4 regions of the Ureibacillus sp. MALMAid1270 genome follow, and region 1 is predicted to be linked to each of the others. Evidence: riboswitches for the same ligand, from Rfam matches in the RefSeq annotation. Region 1 holds a riboswitch; each other region holds the start of a gene.

Region 1 (5,312 bases):
TGGAATGAGTGGATTCACACTTTTCGGTGAGCCAAAAGAGTTTCCACTAGCACTTTCAAAACGTGGGGAGAAAGAAAACTTTAAAGTAAACCTGTACACAGGTGCATCTTTAGGACCAACTGCTGACCAATCAATGGCAGAAGCAGGAATCATTAACTTACGTGTTCCTTACCAAGGAAACGCTGTTATGCGTAATAAAATCAATGCAGGTGAACTTTACTATATTGACCAGCACTTATCACATACAGCTGAAGAGATCCGAAAAGGTACTCTAGGTAAAATCGATTATGCAATTATCGAAGCAGCTGCAATTACTGAAGACGGTTTAATTATCCCAACAGGTTCTGTAGGGAACTCACCGATTTTTGTCGAAAGAGCTGAAAACGTTATCATTGAAATAAACACAACTGCTCCTCGTGCGTACGAAGGTCTTCATGATATCTACGTACAAAAAGATCAAGGTGAGCGTAGAGAAATACCACTTTATAGCGTAGGCGATCGTATCGGAGAAATTGGTATTAGAGTAGATCCGGCGAAAGTAAAAGGTATTGTATTATCAGAACAACCGGATATTCCATCACCATTATTTGAGCCAAATGAAGAAACTCAACAAATAGCAGATAACTTATTAGACTTCTTCGCTAACGAAGTAAAAGAAGGAAGATTACCAAATTCTTTAGCTCCACTACAATCTGGAGTAGGGTCTGTTGCGAATGCGGTTCTTAATGGTATGAAAACTTCTCAATTTAAAGATATCGAAGTAGCTTCTGAAGTTTTACAAGACGGCGTATTCGATTTAATCGACGCTGGTGTTGTTAAATTTGCGGTAGGTACAGCATTCTCACTTTCTAAAAAACGTGTAGATTCTCTAGCTGAAGATTTAGAGAAATACAAAGATAAAATTATGTTCAGACCACAAGAAATTTCAAATAATCCAGAGGTAATCCGTCGTTTAGGTGTTATTTCATTTAATACTGCTCTTGAAGTTGATATTTACGGAAACGTTAACTCAACTCACGTGAGCGGATCAAAAGTAATGAACGGTATCGGTGGATCTGGAGACTTTGCTCGTAATGCGAGAATTACAATTTTCGTAACACCTTCATTAGCGAAAAACGGTGCAATCTCAGCAATCGTTCCATTCGTATCACACGTTGACCATACAGAGCACGATGTAGACGTAATCGTAACTGAGCAAGGATATGCGGATCTTCGCGGACTTCCACCAGTGAAGCGTGCAGAAAAAATGATCGAAATCGCACACCCAACATACAGACCACAATTACGTGCGTACTTCGAAGAAGCAAAAGAAAAAGTAGGTGGCCAAACACCACACATTCTTGAAAAAGCATTCTCATTCCATCAAAACCTAAAAGAAAAAGGCACAATGCTATTCGAGGAAGAAAAAGTATCAAAATAATGGGACATTGGGGACAGTAAATCTGTCCCAATATTTTTTTGCCCCAATCCCTGAACCAAACATGGTACAACTGCTGGGACATTGGGGACAGTAAATCTGTCCCAATATTTCCTCCCCCAATTACCCAAACCAATCATGATACCGTCATGGCCATACCAAGAAGAGAAAGGATTTACCGCCACATGCATTGAATATATAGAATAAGAAGTTTTCTAGATAAGGAGAGATTCAATGTTCTTTGTACAAATGTCGGGGTTTCCGGGCTCAGGGAAATCAACACTCGCGCTTGAAATAGCAAAAAGAACAGGGGCAATCATTATCGACCATGATGTTGTAAAAACTGCTTTATTAGAATCTATTGATGTTGAAGTCGACCCTAAACTTGCGGGCAAGATTTCATACAATATAGACTGGTCCTTAATTGAATCTTTCCTGTCACAAGGACAAAAAGTAATTTTTGATAGTCCTTGTTTGTACGAAGAAATGATTACAAAAGGAACAGCTTTAGCGAAAAAATATCAAGCATCCTACAAATACGTTGAGTGTTACCTCAATGATTTTGATGAAATCAATCTACGTTTAAAAAATCGGGAAAGTAAGATTAGCCAAATAAAAGAGGTTAAATCAATTGAAGGATTTCGATTTACTATTGAAAACAGTAAAAAGCCTCCGCAACACAAGTGCTTGGTTGTAGACACAAGCAAACCATTAGATAGCTATATTCAAGAGGTTTTGGAATATATCTTGGAGTAATTTGATTAAACAAACTTAGCCTAGCTAAATAAATTCAATAAGAAATGGGGCATATAAATATGCTGAAGGCACTATCGGTTATACCAGAAGATAAAAGAATTGCAGGGGTACATTGTGTTCCAATAATGGAAAATGGCTCAATAGTTATGGCTTGGGACAAAGACGAGCAAGTTTTGACTACAATTGGTGGTAGATTAGAAGGGGAAGAGAATATCGATGAAGCATTAGAACGTGAAGCAATGGAAGAAGTAGGGATGACCATTAGTTCTGAAAAAATACCATTTGCTTCGTGGTACTGGGAATCAACTGATACATATACAATATGGTTTTTGGTTAAAGCTCAGAAGTTTTTACCTTATACGTTTGATTTTGAAAAAACAGGCTACGTGATCTTCAATTTTGAAACTGCTAACCAAATAATTTCTAAATTAGAACCAAACAACAAAACTAGAATTGAGATTTTGAAATTAGCTTATGAGAAAGCTCAAGAACTTAATTTATTCGAAAATCTTAACTGACTTTAAGGTGAATCAAACGCATCGCAATAAAACGGGAATTTGTAGTGCGTTACTTTATTTCTAATCTATACAATCTTTCAATTGGAGATTCTTCTCTAAAAGTTTTAACTTCTTCTACAAACTCCCAACCAAATTTTTCATATAATCCTACATGCTTTGTATACAAGAACAATTCATTTAAATTTGCTTTTTTAGCATTTTCATTCACTGTATTCATTAGTTCTCGACAAACATTTTTTCCTCTAATTTTTTCATCTACATAAACATTAATAAGCCATGGATATAGATCAGGTCTACTATTTAAGTCCTCAGACATAGATAATTGATACATACCTGCTGGTTCTTCACCAATTAAAGCAACATAAGTTTGTGGTAATCGAACTGTATTTAATGAATGTTGTAAATTACATCTCAACTCTTCATAACTCATTCCATTTCTAATTCCCCACCAATGATAATTCCATTCACATATCTTTTCGAAAATAAAGTTTTGATCGTCTTCTAGTCTAATAATTTTCATACAAAAAAATCCTTTCAAGTTCCATTGTTCAACTGAATAATATCATATCTTTGATGAATATCTCACTTTGTAACGAGGGAGTCTATCAATAAGGATTTACGCTATTAAAAATTTCCATATAAATCTTATTGATATAGGGATAACAATCATGTAGTCTTTTATTTGCTGTGACAAAAAAATATGATTTTTTCTTCTTATCAAGAGAGATTGAGGGACTGGCCCGATGAAATCTCGGCAGCGGAACAAAGTTTAAGTTACTGTGCCAAATCCAGCAAGTAGGACTTGATAGATAAGAGGAGTGTTTTATAGATATAAGGCCTCTTCTTGATTTGTTTCAAGAGGGGGCTTTTTTTCGGGGCAAGAATAGACAAGATCTGTCCCATTTTATTTTCGGAGGTAGAAATATGAAAAAAGGAAATCCATGGGCGTTAATCCCATTTGTTGTTTTTTTGATTTTATTTATTGGTTCTGGGATTATTCTAGGCGATTTTTATGCCTTTCCAGTCATTGTAGCCATTACTATTTCAGGAGCTGTAGCATTGGCAATGAATCGAAAAGAACAGTTTGCGCTTAAGGTTGATATTTTTTGCAAAGGTGCGGGAAATTCAAATGTCATGCTAATGGTTATAATTTTTCTATTGGCAGGTGCATTTTCAGAGGTAGCAAAAGGCATGGGAGCAGTGGATTCCACTGTTAACTTTGCGTTATCGGTTGTTCCTCAAAACCTGTTAGTAGTAGGGTTGTTCATCATTTCATGCTTTATCTCCTTATCAATGGGGACATCGGTGGGAACGATTGTTGCACTGGCGCCAATTGGGGTTGGGATAAGCGAACATACGGACATTACGATGGCTTTAGTGATGGGTGCTATTATTGGCGGCTCTATGTTTGGCGATAACTTATCCTTTATTTCAGATACAACCATTACTGCAGTTCGTTCGCAAGGTGCTGAAATGAAGGATAAATTTAAGGTGAATTTTTGGATTGTGTTGCCAGCTGCTATTCTAACGGGCATTATTTTAGCGGTGGTCACAATGGGTGAAACTGGACAAGTAGAGCATCTAAGCTATAGTTTTGCCAAAATTGTTCCGTATATTTTTGTTATTATTTTCGCGTTAGTTGGAATGAATGTTTTCCTCGTTCTTCCATTAGGGATTGTTCTTTCAGGGGCAGTTGGCTTAATTGATGGAAGCTATCAGTTAATGAGCGTTTTGCAAAAAATAGGTGAAGGTATGGCAGGCATGTACGAAATGGCCTTCCTTGCGATATTAATAGCTGGAATGGTTGAGGTTATTAAATTTAACGGTGGTATAGACTTTATACTTCAACTAGCAACAAGAAGAATAAAATCAAAAAAAGGTGCCGAATTAGGGATTGCTGGTCTAGTAAGTCTTACTGATTTATCAACGGCTAATAATACAATTGCTATTTTGATCACAGGCCCACTTGCAAAAAATATTGCTGAACAATATGATATTGAACCGCGAAAATCCGCAAGTATATTAGATATTTTCTCCTGTTCAATACAAGGCCTATTGCCATATGGAGCTCAATTCCTTGCAGCCGCAAGCGTAGCGGGGATATCACCAGTGAGCATTCTGCAATACGCTTATTATCCAGTGCTTATAGGAATCTGTGGAATTATCGCAATACTTGTTGGATATCCAAGAAAAATGAAAACTCAAATCTAATAAAGGTGAATAAAATTAAAAGGCGCTTTTCTTTAAAAAGAAGGCGTCTTTTTACGTGAGGCAAAATGAAATAAGAGCTTCCTCAAATGGGAAAGCTCTTTATTTATTATGAAAATACTAGTCTAATATTTTTACTTTCAATTGTTTTACTCCGAATTTGATTGCCTCTTCCTTAGTTGGTACAAAGACATCGATTTTATTTCCTTTGATGGATCCACCAGTATCCCCAGCGATTGCTTCGCCATAGCCTTCAACATATACTTTACTTCCTAGTGGAATAACTGTTGGGTCGACTGAGATGACTTTTGCATTTGGGTTTTCTTTAAGGTTAATGCCAGTAGATGTAATACCTGAACATCCTTCACATGTAGCAGTATAAGCAGTAGCTTCCACGATGATTTCTTTTCCTT
Region 2 (5,312 bases), on a different contig from region 1:
GCGCATTACAAGCTGGGAAGGTTATTTAAAAGTACTCAATAAAAATGCTGATATTGAGGATATTGATGCCACTTTTCATTCAGTTCAGTATCAAGCGGATTACTCAGTAGTATCGCTTCGCCTTAACGATTTAGACGATAAACAATGGAAACAACTAAAAGGATTAAGTGCTTACGTAAAAGGTTTTAAAAAGGAAATTGGTGAGGTTTCAAAAGTTAATCGAGGAAATCGACAAGTTGAGATTACTTTAAGTCCAATGGTTTCTAAATTAGCGAAAAACAATGAATTTGATTTTACCTCAGAAATGATTACCTTCAGTAATGCTTCAACAAAATCCCAACTAAATCGTCTATTAAAAGGCTTCGAGAGGCTAAAGGATGGTTTAGCTGCAAATGCAAATCTTGAGAATATCCTTTTTGAAGACAAGCCCAATATTATTGAGAGAAAAAAAGATGTTGATATTGAATTCCATAATAATTTAAATAAGTACCAACGGGAAGCCGTTATTGGCGCAATCAGTGCAGAAGATTTATATGTCATTCAAGGTCCTCCAGGAACAGGGAAAACGACCGTTATTTCTGAAATTTGTTACCAAAATTCAAAAGCAGGATTAAAAACATTAATTGCTTCTCAATCGAACCTAGCAGTTGATAATGCACTTGGGCGTCTTTTATCGAACAAAGATATTCGAATTTTGCGTTACGGACGAACTGAAAGCATTGAAGAAGAAGGTAAAAAGTTTATTGAAGAAAATGTTGCTGATTATTGGAAAGCTCAAACATTAGAAGCTGTTACCCATGAAATTAGTGAACATCAAAGCAAAGAACAGCAATTACAAGATCAGATTAAAAGCTGTAAAAGTCAAATTAATATATTTAAAGATAAAGAAATTGAACTTCAAAAAGCAGTTATTGCAAAACAAGAAGCAGAAAAAGAACTAGCTAAAATCACTACAGAAATTCAAGAGCTGAAAAAGAAAATTATTCCATTAAAAAAGCAACGTGAGAAAACAGAAGAAGCGATTGAAAAATTAAAGGATTCCAAACAAAAAATAACGGCGAAACTTGACGAATTGCACCAACAAATTTCAACACTCGGCACAATAAATGAGATTGATACAACGATACAGCAGCATAAAGACCAAATCGCCTTATTAAACCAAACTATTGAATTTACAAAGCTTACGAAACAATTACACCAATATGAATCGCAACTATTTGATGTTACAAATAAGCTAAACCAGTATGATTCGAGTTCTTCAAGCTTAAGTTCTACCATTAATGAAGTGGAAGCAATGAAGAAAATTTATGATGTGGAACAATTTATAGAGCGATATGAAATTCGTAGAGGGTTTGTCTTAAATCAGTTATTTGCTGATATTCAGAAAATACATCAACAATTACTTCAATTTGAATCATTAAAAGATATTTCGAATCGATTAAATAAAGCAATTGAATATGCCAATCAAACATTAGGAATAAATGTTCAAATTGATTATGTTCCTGCTAATCATGTTTATTCATTACAAGAAATCAATGAATTTCTAACTAAACTTAGTTACGCTTTTGCACAAAAGAAAATCAATAAAGAAAATGGAGCCCGTTCCGTACAAGGGTTATATTTACGAAGACATTACTTATATCAAATGACCGAAAAATATAATGCCTTAATTCAGGAATCGAAACTTGTTTTTACGAAAATAAAAGAAGAAATAATTGATCAACTTTCGAAACAAGAAGGCTCCAATGAGTTAACTATCCAAAATCTAAAAAAGAAAAAGCTTCAACTAACAAATCTTGTTTCGCAAACGAAAAACGAACGTGACAAACTTCCAATACAAGATGAAAGTAGATTATCCATAGAAGAACTACAATCCACTATGAGTAATCTTACAAAAGAAATTGAAACATTACAGAGAAATAAAGATAAAGTAACAGAGCTTCAAACAAAACTAGCTGCTAAAAAAGATGAGGAAGAGCAAGTTACAAGTGAAATTTCAAATGGTCAAAACGTTCTAGCTGAAATGATCGAAGAACTAAAACAACTTAATGCGTCAGGAATTCAACTAGAAAAAAAATATAGTGAAATCGAACAAATTATAAAACAAAATCCTGAAGCAGAATTAGAGAAAACTACAAAACAGATCAAGGATCAAGAAGATGAAATTGAACTACTTTTAACAAAGATTGAAATGCTTCCTATTACACAATCACTACAAAATGAGTGGAAAACATTACTTGACCAATCAACTGAACATGACTTAGAAGAAATTCGAAAACTTTATGTAAAACATGCTAATGTAATTGGTACAACTTGTGTTGCCTCTGCCAACAAAGAATTTATGGACAACTATCCAATTTTTGATGTTGTAATTATCGATGAGGTGTCTAAAGCAACACCACCTGAGCTATTATTACCAATGCTTAAGGGTAAGAAAATTGTTTTAGTAGGGGACCATCACCAGCTACCGCCATTAATTGGTGATGACACATTTGAGGAAACATTAGAGGAAGTTATTAAAGAGAGTAATACTTTTGAAGAAAAACGCGAGCTTGAAAAGCTGTTGGAAGAATCTTTATTTGAACGAATGTACAAAAACCTACCTCGTTCAAACAAACAAATGCTTGCTATTCAATACCGTATGCATGAAAACATTATGCAAACAATAGCGCCATTTTATAAACATGAAAATGATTCATTAAAATGTGGGCTTCCTGATTCAGACGCTGCTCGTGACCATAAGCTCGTTAGCAAGTTTATTAATCGAAATGACCATTTACTATGGTTTGATATTCCAAACGAATCTTCCTACTTTGAAGAAAGAATGAAGGAAGGCTCAAGTTTATTTAACGAAACTGAGTTAATAACAATTCGTAAGCTACTCATCGATTTAAATGAAGCGACAGAAAAGGCAAAATCTGAAGGTGAATTCGAACTGGATTCCTTGAAATCTGTCGGTGTCATCAGTTTCTATGCGGAACAAGTGAAACGAATTAACCAATTGATAGATCAGCTAAATCTAGAACATCTACATATTCGTACAGGTTCTGTCGATAAGTTCCAAGGGATGGAAATGGATGTTATTTTAGTAAGTATGGTTCGTAATAACGACAACAAACACGGAGATATTGGATTCGCGAAAGATTACAGACGATTAAACGTTGCCTTATCACGAGCGAGGGAACTATTAATCTTAATCGGTAGTACAGATATGTTTACAAATCGACCGAAAAAGAAAGAAACACAAGAGATGTATCGTAATCTATTAGAAACCGTTAAAGAGCAAAAAGGGTACCGCTATTTTATTAATAATTAACTGGGGTAATACGGTCTTATGAAACTACAATCATTACTAGAAAAATTTACAGCTCAATTACAACCAAACGAAAAATGCTTCGAATCAACTATATGGTGTTTACCTGTTCATACAATCCAAGTTTCGTATAAACCAGTGCTCCGTAGGCAGATGGATATTTTAATGAAAATGTTGCTAATTACGGTTCAAAAAGCTCATTTCCATAATGCCTCACAAATTAGTGAAATATTATTAGTCGAGCAACTGTTTGTTCAAGATTTATTATCGAAGATGGAAAAGATGAAACTGATTGAACGAAACGAACAAGGTTACGAAATTACGGAAAAGGGAAAGGCTCAGTTAGAAAGTGGAGTGTATGAGGAGGAACAAGATATTACCTCAGTTGAACTTATATATAGTTCAACCCATGAACACTTTTTAACTGGTGATTTGGAAGAAGTACTCGAGTTTGAGGATTTTCCAGAACAAATATATCGTTATTATCAACAAAGTGAGCAACCTTCTATTTCAAGTGAATTATTAATAAAAGAAATTCAATCCTTGGACTATACAGATGAAGAAGATGAAGGAAAATCAGATCCGATATTTATTACAAGTTTTGAAGAAATCCAATATGAACAAATTAACGATATCCCTTGTATTGAGTTGTTAATTTACAATGAACAAACTGATAAAATCTATCCTCGTATTTGGAATACATTATTAAATAAATGGGATTCCGTAATTGAAAAAGAAATAATTCAAAATGAAAGTGCAACTTGGAAAGAAAAGATATTAGAAGGAAAATAATATAGAATATTGCAAACATTTTCAATTCATGATACTATTACTTTAATTTCATCAAATCTTATCAAGAGAAGCAGAGGGAAATGGCCCTATGAAGCTTCAGCAACCTCTAACTTTGTTAGAAAGGTGCTACTTCCAGCAAGACGTATGTCTTGAGAGATAAGAGAGCGCGATAATGGAAACATACCCTCTCATTCTCTTGCTGGAATGAGGGGGTTTTTTTATATACAAATATTTGAACCATGGTGAAATCCGACCAAAATTTAAGAAGTGGGGGAATACAATTGCCAATTAATATACCTAAAAATCTACCTGCTGGCGAGATTTTAAGAGAAGAAAAGATTTTCGTCATGGAAGAAGATCGAGCAAGTTCACAAGAAATACGTCCATTAAACATACTAGTTTTCAACTTAATGCCAGAAAAAGAGAAAACAGAATTACAACTTTTACGACTGTTAGGGAACACTCCTTTACAGACAAATGTAACATTCTTAAATACCGCTACATATACATCAAAAAATGTTTCAAAATCTCATCTAGAAATGTTTTATAAAACATTCGATGAAATCAAACATCGACGTTTCGACGGTATGATTATTACAGGTGCACCAGTTGAACGTATGGAATTTGAAGATGTGAATTATTGGAATGAAATAACACGCGTGATGGATTGGGCAAAAGTAAATGTTACATCGAATATGTATATTTGCTGGGGAGCTCAAGCAGCCTTGTACCATCTATTTGGAATTGGAAAATTTGAATTACCTAAAAAATGTTCGGGGATCTATGCACACGTAATTACTGATCTAACAGTTGATTTAGTGCGCGGATTTAGTGATGAATTCCTAGCACCACATTCAAGACATACTGATGTGTCGCTAAATGAAATTCGCAATCATCCAGATTTACGTTTACTTAGTTACTCTGATGATGCTGGGGCATTTATCATCCAATCAAAAGATACAAAACATATTATGATTACAGGACATTTAGAATACGATGCTACAACTTTAGCAGATGAGTACCACCGAGATGTTGCAAAAGGTGAACCAGTTGATATACCAGTAAACTACTTCCCAAATGATGATCCGACTAAAGCTCCGAAAAACACTTGGAGAGCACATTCTCATTTATTATTCTATAACTGGCTAAACTACTACGTATACCAAGAAACACCATATGATTGGCATTATGTTGATGAAAATGAAGA
Region 3 (5,312 bases), on a different contig from region 1:
ATTTTAAATCGTTATGGAAAACTCTTCTTAGAAAGCGTTGACATTATATTAGATGAGTTTAGTAAAGCGAAAGAGGAAATAAGTGAACTTATAAAACCTGGATTTGGTGAAGTTTCCTTTGGATTTATCCACACATTAGGAATGTCCGTAGTGCCTACTTTAATGGCACATATTCCTGAAAAGTATCCAAATATGAAATTTACCTTAACTCAAAGCGCCTCCTATAATTTATTAAAAGGACTAGAAGAAGGAAATATTGATTTATGTTTATCTCAAAAAATTCAGTCAAAAATAATGGATATACAGTGGGTTGAACTATGGAGTGAAGAGCTATTTGTAATTGTGCCAAATACCCATCGTTTTGCTAGTCGGGAATCCATTAAGCTGAAAGAGATTAAAGACGAAAACTTTATCTCCATCAAGCGCGGAAATGCTTTGAGGAAAATTGTAGATGAGTTTTTAGAAAAGGCTGGGATAACAGCTAATACAACATTTGCAGGGGAAGAAATGCATACAGTAGCCGGTTTCGTAGGAGCTGGATTAGGTGTATCGTTAATCCCTGATATAAAAGGTTTAAATGAATACAATGTTACAAAGATACGTGTAACGGAACCGATTTGTGAAAGAAAAATCGGTGTTTCTTGGGCAAAAGGTCGTTATTTATCGCCCGCTGCAACACAATTTAAAAATTATTTAGTGGAATATTATACAGGTGAAAGTCCTGTAGAAAAATGGAAATAAACTTTTAACAAAAACGTCAAGCCTATTAAAACCTATAAAGGTGTGTGTTTTTTGTACGCAAATAAAGAATTATTCATACAACTACTACAAGATTCAAATTGTACTTTAAATGACTTACAACTAGATGATGTAATTACTCAATACGATCTAGCTAAAAGTGGAAATGAAGAAGCCATGTTAATAGTTGCTCGAATTTATAAAGAGATAAAAAAATACGATGGTTATTTGTTTTGGTTACAAAGTGCTGCTGCGAAGGGAAATACAGAAGCTCAGTACTTACTAGCTAATTGTTATATTGATGGTGAAATCATGGAAGAAGATTACGATGAAGCCTTTAAGCTATATCAAAAAGCAGCTGAAAATGGCCATCCAGATGCCGCGAATAACTTAGCAGATATGTACTTTAATGGAGAAAGCGTTGAAATCGATGAAATTGAGGCAATTAAATGGTTTACATTTGCCGCAGAACATAATGTAACAGAAGCGATGTTCACATTAGGAATGATTTACGAACAGGGAATTGGCGTCGAAGAAGATGAAGACAAAGCATTTGATTATTATTTACAAGCAGCTAAACTAGGAGATGTAGAAGCGCAATACCGACTTGGTACAATTTATCTTGATGGAGACTTAGGTAAAGATCGAGATGTCGGCAAAGCGATCAGTTGGTTTAAAAAAGCGGCTAGTCAGTATAAAGTAGATTCGCTATTTAATCTTGGATATATTTATGAAAATGGAATTGAAGTGAAACGGAATGGTAAGTTGGCACTTACATTTTATAAACAAGCTTCACTGCTAGGCGACTTACAATCAAAAATTAGTATTGCTAGGATATATGAAAAGGGAATTGATGTGAAGAAAAATCCCGAAAAGGCTAAAAAGTGGAGACAACGTGCTGATCAACAAATGAGAACGATCGAAGAATAACTCACGAGTAAAATCGGGAGTTATTTTTTTGTAAAATATTTAATTTCTATAAGTAGTATTTACAAATTACGGCTAAGATTTACTAAATTTGTGACAGAACTCACATTTGTTCATGTGGAAAAAGTTTATACTATAGGTACAAATAACTCGAGGAGATGTAAATATGAAAACAATTGCAGTAATTGGTGGAGGAATTACGGGGTTAACTACAATGTATTACCTAAATAAACAATTAAAAGAAGAAAATATAGAAGCACGATTAGTATTAGTTGAACGCAATTCATATTTAGGTGGAAAAATGCATTCCGCTTATGAAAAGGGTTACATAATGGAAACAGGTGCTGATTCAATGGTTGCACGTCACCCGGCAGTTTTAACATTAGTTCGTGATTTAAATTTCGAAGATCAACTTGTATATAACGAGACAGGTATTTCTTATATTCACACAAATAACGAACTTCATGCGATACCACCAGGCTCAACCTTCGGAATACCAATGAGTGTAGATTCTTTAATGGCGAGTACATTAATTTCAGAAGAAGGAAAGAAACGTGTTCTACAAGACGAAGAAATTCCAAACCCAGGATTTACAAAAGAAAGCTCTATCGGTGAGTTTCTAGAATATTTTTTAGGTGAAGAAATTGTTCGGAAACAAATTGCGCCAGTTCTTTCAGGTGTTTACTCAGGAAACTTATACGAGTTATCACTGAATTCAACACTACCTTATTTAGTCGACTATAAAAATGAGTATGGAAGCATTATGAAAGGCTTTGAAGCAAACCGTGCAAAGTTTGAAAGCAGTTCAAATAAAAAATTTGTTTCTTTTAAAAGAGGATTATCTCAATTGATTATTCATTTAGAAGAGGCGCTACCAGAAGTAGAAATTTATAAAAATAGAGAAACGAAAAATATTAAAAAGACAAATAGCGGATATGAAGTAGCCTTTTCAAATGGTGAAACTTTACAAGCTGACGTAGTCGTATTGGCTTTACCAAATCAAGTAGTACAAACTTTGCTAGATGATGCAGAACTAGATCAATACTTAGGAAAGTTTACAAACGCTTCGGCAATTACAATCTATTTAGGATTTGACCTACCAGATTCTGTTCTTCCTGCTGATGGTACAGGATGTATTGTTTCTCATAATAGTGATTTAGTTTGTGACGCATCTACATGGACGAGCCGAAAATGGAAACATACATCATCAGATGGAAAGCTACTTGTTCGACTATTCTATAAAAGTTCAAATCCAAAATATAAAGAAATTGTTCAAATGACAGAAGACGAGCTTATAAAAGTCGCCCTTCAAGACGTTAAATTAAGTATAAATGTAGAGGATGTACCAGTTGTAGCAAATGTTACAAAATGGATTAACCAAATGCCAAGATATGATTTAGCGCACAATGAAGCACTACAAAATGTTTTAAGCCAAGTCGAGTGCAAATACCCTAACCTATTGTTAGCAGGATGTTCTTATTTTGGTGTTGGAATTGGTGCATGTATTGATAATGGTAAAACAACTGCTAAAAAGATTATGACGAGTCTAAAAGCTGAATAATCAATTAATTAATTTTGAAAAAAAGTTGAAGTTTTTAGAATTTTAAGTTAAAATTTAATCTATTACAATAATAAATACGATTCTTATCAAGAGAAGCAGAGGGACTGGCCCGATGATGCTTCAGCAACCAACATTTAAGATGTAAGGTGCTAAATCCAGCGGTCGAACCCGATAGATAAGAAGGAATTTCACATTTGTTATGTCAAGCCTTCTATTCTAGTAGAAGGCTTTTATTTATACCGGTGAAACCGTCCGTAAGACCCCCAGCTAGATAAAACCATGATGATTAGTTGGGAGTCAACGGACGCTAACATCCCGATTAAATTTTTACTTTATACAATTAAGGAGTCAAATATATGAAACTAAAAGAAGCGTTAAAATCAAGAGTACTAACTGCTGATGGAGCAATGGGAACGCTATTATACTCCTACGGTTTAGATTATTGTCATGAAGAGATGAATCTTGTACGACCAGAACTGATTGAAAAGATTCATAGTGAATATATAGCGGCTGGAGCAGACATTATCCAAACAAATACCTATGGAGCAAATGCAATTAAACTTGCTCGTTATGGACTTGAATCTAAAGTCGTTGAAATAAATGAAGCTGCCATTCGTTTAGCTAAAAATGCTGCTAAACCAGGCGGTCAGTTTGTAGTAGGTTCAATCGGTGGGATTCGTGGTGTCAGAAAAAATGATACAACTTTAGAAGAGATTTTATCTGCTGTTAAAGAGCAAGCCGAGGTTTTAATTAAAGGTGAAATTGACGGCCTTTTACTTGAAACTTACTATGATTTTGAAGAACTAACGGCAACTTTAAAATTACTAAGAGGTTTAACAGATCTTCCTATCATTGCCCAAGTGTCAATGCAAGAAGTGGGTGTTTTAAGTAACGGGCTAACATTGAATGAGGCTTTTACTGAACTTGAGAAACTAGGGGCAGATCTAGTTGGTGTTAACTGTAAGTTAGGTCCATACCATACAATTCAAGCATTAGAAACGGTGGAACTTCCAGAACAAGCGTATATATCTGCTTATCCAAACGCTTCTTTATTAGATTTAGATGAAGGACGTGTAATCTACGAATCTGAAGTGGATTATTTTGCTCGTGCAGCACTTGAATTATCAAAACAAGGTGTGCGACTAATTGGTGGTTGCTGTGGAACTACACCGAAACATATTGAAGCTGTTAAAAAGAAATTGGCCAATTTAAAACCAATTGAAAAGAAATTAGCAAAACCAAGAAAAGAAATTTTAATTAGCGAACCAGAGCCAACAAACACAGAGCCTCTTCATGAAAAAGTAAAACGTGAACGCTCGGTAATTGTTGAGCTAGATACGCCTAGACATTTGGAAGTGGACGCTTTTGTTGAAGGTGCGAAAGTTTTATATGATAACGGTGCTGATTTAATCATGATGGCGGATAACTCTCTCGCTTCTCCTAGAGTAAGTAACATTGCAATGGGTGCGATTTTAAAACAACATGGAATCCGTTCAATGCCACATATTACTTGCCGTGATCGCAATTTAATTGGTTTGCAATCACATTTAATGGGGCTAAATGCACTTGGTCTTCATGATATTTTAGCTGTAACTGGCGACCCAACAAAAGTGGGTGACTTCCCAGGTGCTACAAGCGTATATGATGTTTCGTCTATGGAGTTAATTGCACTTATTAAACAGTTAAATGAAGGAATTTCTTTTTCTGGTAAGGCGCTTCGTAAAAAAGCTAACTTCTCAGTTGCAGCTGCCTTTAACCCGAATGTACGTGTATTGGACCGTGCTGTAAGTCGATTAGAAAAGAAAATCGAACATGGTGCTGATTACTTTATCTCTCAACCTGTCTATTCAAAAGAAAAAATCGTAGAAATTTATGAAGCTACAAAGCAACTTGCAGCACCAATCTATATCGGAATCATGCCACTTACAAGCTTTAGAAGTGCAGAATTTTTACACCATGAAGTACCGGGTATTAAGTTGTCTGACGAAGTTCTAGAGAGAATGAAGTCATGTGATGGCGATAAAGATCGTGAAGCTGAAGAAGGGCTTGCAATTGCAAAAGAATTACTTGATACAGCAACACAATA
Region 4 (5,312 bases), on a different contig from region 1:
TCAATTTTCCATTCAACCAACACATGTTTTAGTATTAGTTAAATATAAAGAAAAATGGTTATGTGCCATAAATAAAAAACGTGGAGTTGAATTTCCTGGTGGAAAGCTTGAACATGGGGAAACTTTAGAACATGCAGCTATTAGGGAAGTTTATGAAGAGACATCTGTACATATTTCAGATTTAAAATGGTTTGCTGAATACTTAGTACATGGGGAGAATCCCTTCTGTAAAACAGTTTTTACTGGAAAAGTAGAAAGAATAGATTCGTTTGTAGAAGAACATGAAACGATTGGAATGGTTTGGCTATCAAATGAAGAATTGTTAAATCACCCGAATCTAAGCTTTTATATGCGCGATGAAGGGATGAAAAAGATATTACAGGAAGTGATGCAGCATGAAAGACAATGGTAGTATTGAAACGATTCGTAAATTTCCATCACCAAATCCAAATGTTGCCCTATTTGAAATAAGTTACTGGTCAGAGGGTTTATTAGTTAAAGGATTATTAGCAAAGCCAGTAAGAGAAGGAAATTACGAGGCTTTATTATATTTAAGAGGTGGATTGCAATTTGTTGGGGCTGTCAGACCTGCTAGAATAGCTCAGTTTGCTTCCCATGGATTTATTGTATTTGCCCCTTATTATCGCGGAAATCGCGGTGGACAAGGTCGTGACGAGTTTGCAGGAAGCGATCGATACGATGCAGTACATGGTGGAGCCGTCTTGAAGCAATTTTGCAATAAAGACAAAATTCACGTCTATGGTTTTTCTCGTGGGGGGTTAATGGCATTATGGACATCCATTTTACGTGATGATATTCATTCTGTTGTAGTTTGGGCAGGAGTATCGAATTTGTCCTCCATGTATATCGAAAGAGTGGATATGAGAAGAACATTAAAAAGAATAATCGGTGGTCCTCCTACAAAGTTTAAAGAACTATACGATGAAAGAACACCGCTATATAAAATAAATAAAATCAATGCTCCAGTTCTAATTATCCATGGTTTAGAAGATCGAAATGTAAGTATTGAACAAGCATATTATTTAGAAAATGCTTTAAAAAGGGAAAATAAAGAATACGAAACATGGTATTATCCAAGCTTACCTCATCATTATCCACCAAAAGAAAATAGAAAAACTGTAAAAGTCCTTTGTGAGTGGATGAAATCAAAATCGGCTAAATCGGTTACTGATATTAATACAATAGATGGGAATTAGATTAGTCAGCGCAAAATAAAAACATCAACTCGAAATTTTCCGAGTTGATGTTTTTTTATGATATATGTTAAAAAATGATTATGTCGATGTGATTATACTAAGGGTGCACCATTTTTCGCTATTTCATCAGATACATTACCAAATTTTTTAAAGTTTTCTTTAAATAAGTCTGCTAAAGTAGCTGCTTTTTGATCGTATGCGTCTTTATCTGACCATGCATCACGTGGAATTAATACTTCAGAAGGTACGCCTTCGATGCTTGTTGGAATGTGTAAACCAAATACTGGATCTTGGATTGTTTCTACATCATTTAATTTTCCATCGATTGCAGCACGAACCATTGTACGAGTGTAAGAAAGTTTCATACGATTTCCAACACCATACTCTCCACCAGTCCAACCAGTGTTAACTAAGAACACTTGTGCACCATGCTCATCAATTTTCTCACCTAACATTTCAGCATAGCGTGTTGCTGGTAGTGGTAGGAATGGAGAACCGAAGCATGTTGAGAATACTGGTTCTGGTTCTGTAACACCACGTTCTGTACCTGCTAACTTAGAAGTGAAACCACTTAAGAAGTGATACATTGCTTGCTCTTTTGTTAATTTACTGATTGGAGGTAAAACACCAAATGCATCAGCAGTTAAGAAGATAATTGTCTTAGGGTGACCCGCTACAGATGGAGTTACAATATTATCGATAAATTGAATTGGATAAGCTGCACGAGTATTTTCAGTTAATGAACCATCATCGTAATCTGGTTTACGAGTTTCTGGGTCAACAACAACATTTTCTAATACAGATCCAAAGCGAATGGCATTATAAATTTCTGGCTCTTTTTCAGCAGAAAGGTTAATTGTTTTTGCATAGCAGCCACCTTCGATGTTGAATACACCGTTATCAGACCAACCGTGTTCGTCATCTCCGATAAGTTTGCGATTTGCATCTGCAGATAAAGTTGTTTTACCTGTACCAGAAAGACCGAAGAACAATGCTACGTCGCCAGCTTCGCCAACGTTTGCTGAACAGTGCATTGAAAGGATACCTTGTTCTGGTAATAAGTAGTTCATAATACCGAAGATTGATTTTTTCATCTCACCAGCATATTCAGTACCACCGATTAAAATGATTTTCTTTTCAAATGATACAATGATAAATGCTTCAGAATTTGTACCATCAACAGCAGGATCTGCTTTAAATGATGGAGCAGAGATGATTGTAAATTCTGAGTTATGAGAAGCAAGTTCTTCTTCAGTTGGACGGATGAATAATTGATGACAGAATAAGTTATGCCAAGCAAATTCGTTTACAACTTGAATTGGAAGCTGTGATTCTTTGTCAGCACCTGCAAAGCCTTTGAATACATAAAGTTCATCTTTTTCTTTTAAATATTTTAATACCTTAATATAAAGGTTATCAAACACTTCAGCAGAAATTGGTTGATTTACTTTACCCCAGTCAATTTTGTCTTTTGTGCTCTCTTCTTCAACAGTAAATTTATCTTTAGGAGAACGTCCAGTATATTTACCCGTTTGCGCTACAATAGCACCGTCAACTGTTAAAATTGCTTCACCACGTTTTGTTGATGTTTCTACTAATTGAGGTACTGATAATTGTGTTTTTACATTTTCACCCTTTAATAATTCCTTCAGTTCATTTGCAATTTCTACTGAATTCATCGATTAAATACCATCCTTTTTTCGTAATGTTCCCGTATTTTGGGAGGTTTTTATATAATTTCAAAAATAGTATAACACATTGGATTGAATAATCTATACTAATCCATAAAAAAATTGTTACATTTAAATGTAATTACAGGTCAAGAAAAATTAATTGACAAAGAACGCTAATTTTCGTACCATTTACAATTGAACGGATACTCTTATCCCGAGCTGGTGGAGGGTCAAGGCCCTGTGAAACCCGGCAACCTGCTATTACTATTTCTATAGTAAATAATAGCGATGGTGCCAACCTGATGCAAGGGAAAATTCCCTTGAACGATAAGAGTGAAAGGTATTTAAGTTGTAATTCCTTTTGCTCATGTAAAGTACGTGAGTAAGGAATTTTTTTTTGTATAAAATAAAAATGAGCAAATGCTAATGTACATAACATGCTCCTGCGATTACTGATCGCAAAATGCTTTTGTGGCAAAGCTTAGTGTACAACATTATAATGGCTTAAATAATTACTTCCTATTTATATCCTTTCAATTCCTCGTGTTAAAAAAAGCAACATAGCTTGGAGTTTTTTTATAAAAAACTTAACATGGGTAATGAGTACCGTATCAAAATAAGAAACTTTTTCGCTTCTTACTTAGGAGGACATATATGACAAATCGTCGACTGTTTACATCAGAAAGCGTAACAGAAGGGCATCCAGATAAAATCTGTGACCAAATTTCAGATGCCATTTTAGATGCAATTATATCAGAGGATCCAAATGCTCGTGTAGCATGTGAAACTACTGTAACAACTGGCTTAGTTTTAGTTGCAGGAGAAATTACAACTTCTACATATGTAGATATTCAAAGTGTTGTTCGTAATACAGTAGCAGAAATAGGGTATACACGCGGTAAATATGGTTTTGATGCTGAAAATCTAGCAGTATTAACTGCTATTGGTGAACAATCACCTGATATTGCACAAGGTGTCAATCAAGCCCTTGAAGCAAGAGAAGGCTCTATGTCAGATGAAGATATCGAAGCAATTGGAGCAGGTGACCAAGGTTTAATGTTCGGTTATGCTTGTAATGAAACTCCAGAACTTATGCCATTACCAATCAGCCTTGCTCACAAATTAGCACGTCGTTTGACAGAAGTTCGTAAAACAAATGAACTTTCATATTTACGCCCAGACGGAAAAACTCAAGTAACTGTAGAATATGGTGAAAACAATCAACCTGTTCGTGTTGATACAATTGTTATTTCTACACAACATGATGAAGATGTATCATTAGAACAAATTCAATCTGATTTAAAAGAAAAAGTAATTTCTCAAGTAGTACCAACTGAACTAATTGATGAAAATACTAAATATTTCATTAACCCAACTGGTCGTTTCGTAATTGGTGGACCTAAAGGTGATGCTGGATTAACAGGTAGAAAAATCATAGTTGATACTTATGGGGGATATGCACGTCACGGAGGAGGAGCATTCTCTGGTAAAGATCCAACAAAAGTTGACCGTTCTGCTGCTTATGCTGCAAGATATGTTGCTAAAAATATCGTTGCCTCAGGTCTTGCGGATCGTGCTGAAGTTCAATTAGCATATGCAATCGGTGTTGCACGCCCAGTTTCTATTTCTGTAGATACTTTTGGTACTGGTAAAGTAGAAGAAAGTAAACTTGTAGAATGGGTAAGTGAACTATTTGATTTACGTCCAGCAGGCATTATTAAAATGCTTGACTTACGTAGACCAATTTATAAACAAACAGCAGCTTATGGTCACTTCGGAAGAAACGATCTAGATGTTCCGTGGGAAAACACAGATATTGCTGAACAATTAAAAGAAAAAGCAAAATTATATCTATAATATTTTAGATATATAAAAACAGGTGGATGATTATCCACCTGTTTTTTAATATTCTTCATATGAAGCTTCTAAAGTCATAATTTTATCCTCAATTTTAGTAGTGATTTCATTTGAAAAATTACTCGTGATGATTAGCTCAAAAGTCTCTCCATCATGAAATTCGAAAATATATTTTTCTACATATTCCTCAGTTGGTAACTCATGATACACTTTCGAAAATTTCGACCATTCATAACTTTCAGATGTACCAAATAACGGTTTATATACAATGAAATCCTCATCAAAATAGATAGAATATTGAATCCCAACAAAGTTGACATAAATAATAATGACAAAACCTAAAAGACTGACCAAGATTTTAATGAAAACTCTTTTGAAATAATGTGTTGAAAGTAAAACAATAATGATGATCATCAATGAAATGAAATACAAAATAAAGTTTTTACCATATGATATAAATGCAATTGAATTTTCTCTGTTAAATAAAAAGAAGGAAATAATTTCTGGGATAATAAATACAAGGAAAATTGAAATAGCAATCAATGGAATAAAAATGGTCCATTTA

What was found. A riboswitch is a leader RNA that binds a small molecule or an ion and turns the genes downstream of it on or off. The one in region 1 is predicted to bind S-adenosylmethionine.
Region 2: another riboswitch for S-adenosylmethionine. It lies ahead of metA (homoserine O-acetyltransferase MetA); the one in region 1 lies ahead of ACOQFO_RS00405 (Na+/H+ antiporter NhaC family protein).
Region 3: another riboswitch for S-adenosylmethionine. It lies ahead of ACOQFO_RS10550 (bifunctional homocysteine S-methyltransferase/methylenetetrahydrofolate reductase); the one in region 1 lies ahead of ACOQFO_RS00405 (Na+/H+ antiporter NhaC family protein).
Region 4: another riboswitch for S-adenosylmethionine. It lies ahead of metK (methionine adenosyltransferase); the one in region 1 lies ahead of ACOQFO_RS00405 (Na+/H+ antiporter NhaC family protein).

Annotation. Positions count from the first base shown of each region.
Region 1 is NZ_JBMIRP010000007.1:14,622-19,933, forward strand. Features, by position in the region: gene ACOQFO_RS00385 (succinate CoA transferase) at 1-1,420, shown strand, start outside; gene ACOQFO_RS00390 (AAA family ATPase) at 1,652-2,173, shown strand; gene ACOQFO_RS00395 (NUDIX domain-containing protein) at 2,233-2,691, shown strand; gene ACOQFO_RS00400 (GNAT family N-acetyltransferase) at 2,741-3,211, opposite strand; SAM riboswitch class I at 3,403-3,507, shown strand; gene ACOQFO_RS00405 (Na+/H+ antiporter NhaC family protein) at 3,616-4,902, shown strand; gene ACOQFO_RS00410 (LysM peptidoglycan-binding domain-containing protein) at 5,020-5,312, opposite strand, start outside.
Region 2 is NZ_JBMIRP010000078.1:17,622-22,933, forward strand. Features, by position in the region: gene ACOQFO_RS10015 (AAA domain-containing protein) at 1-3,316, shown strand, start outside; gene ACOQFO_RS10020 (hypothetical protein) at 3,335-4,105, shown strand; SAM riboswitch class I at 4,161-4,268, shown strand; gene metA (homoserine O-acetyltransferase MetA) at 4,387-5,312, shown strand, end outside.
Region 3 is NZ_JBMIRP010000080.1:6,882-12,193, reverse strand. Features, by position in the region: gene ACOQFO_RS10565 (LysR family transcriptional regulator) at 1-741, shown strand, start outside; gene ACOQFO_RS10560 (tetratricopeptide repeat protein) at 793-1,668, shown strand; gene hemG (protoporphyrinogen oxidase) at 1,832-3,226, shown strand; SAM riboswitch class I at 3,307-3,408, shown strand; gene ACOQFO_RS10550 (bifunctional homocysteine S-methyltransferase/methylenetetrahydrofolate reductase) at 3,583-5,312, shown strand, end outside.
Region 4 is NZ_JBMIRP010000084.1:1,909-7,220, reverse strand. Features, by position in the region: gene ACOQFO_RS10975 (NUDIX domain-containing protein) at 1-412, shown strand, start outside; gene ACOQFO_RS10970 (alpha/beta hydrolase family protein) at 396-1,217, shown strand; gene pckA (phosphoenolpyruvate carboxykinase (ATP)) at 1,310-2,896, opposite strand; SAM riboswitch class I at 3,097-3,224, shown strand; gene metK (methionine adenosyltransferase) at 3,545-4,747, shown strand; gene ACOQFO_RS10955 (hypothetical protein) at 4,793-5,312, opposite strand, start outside.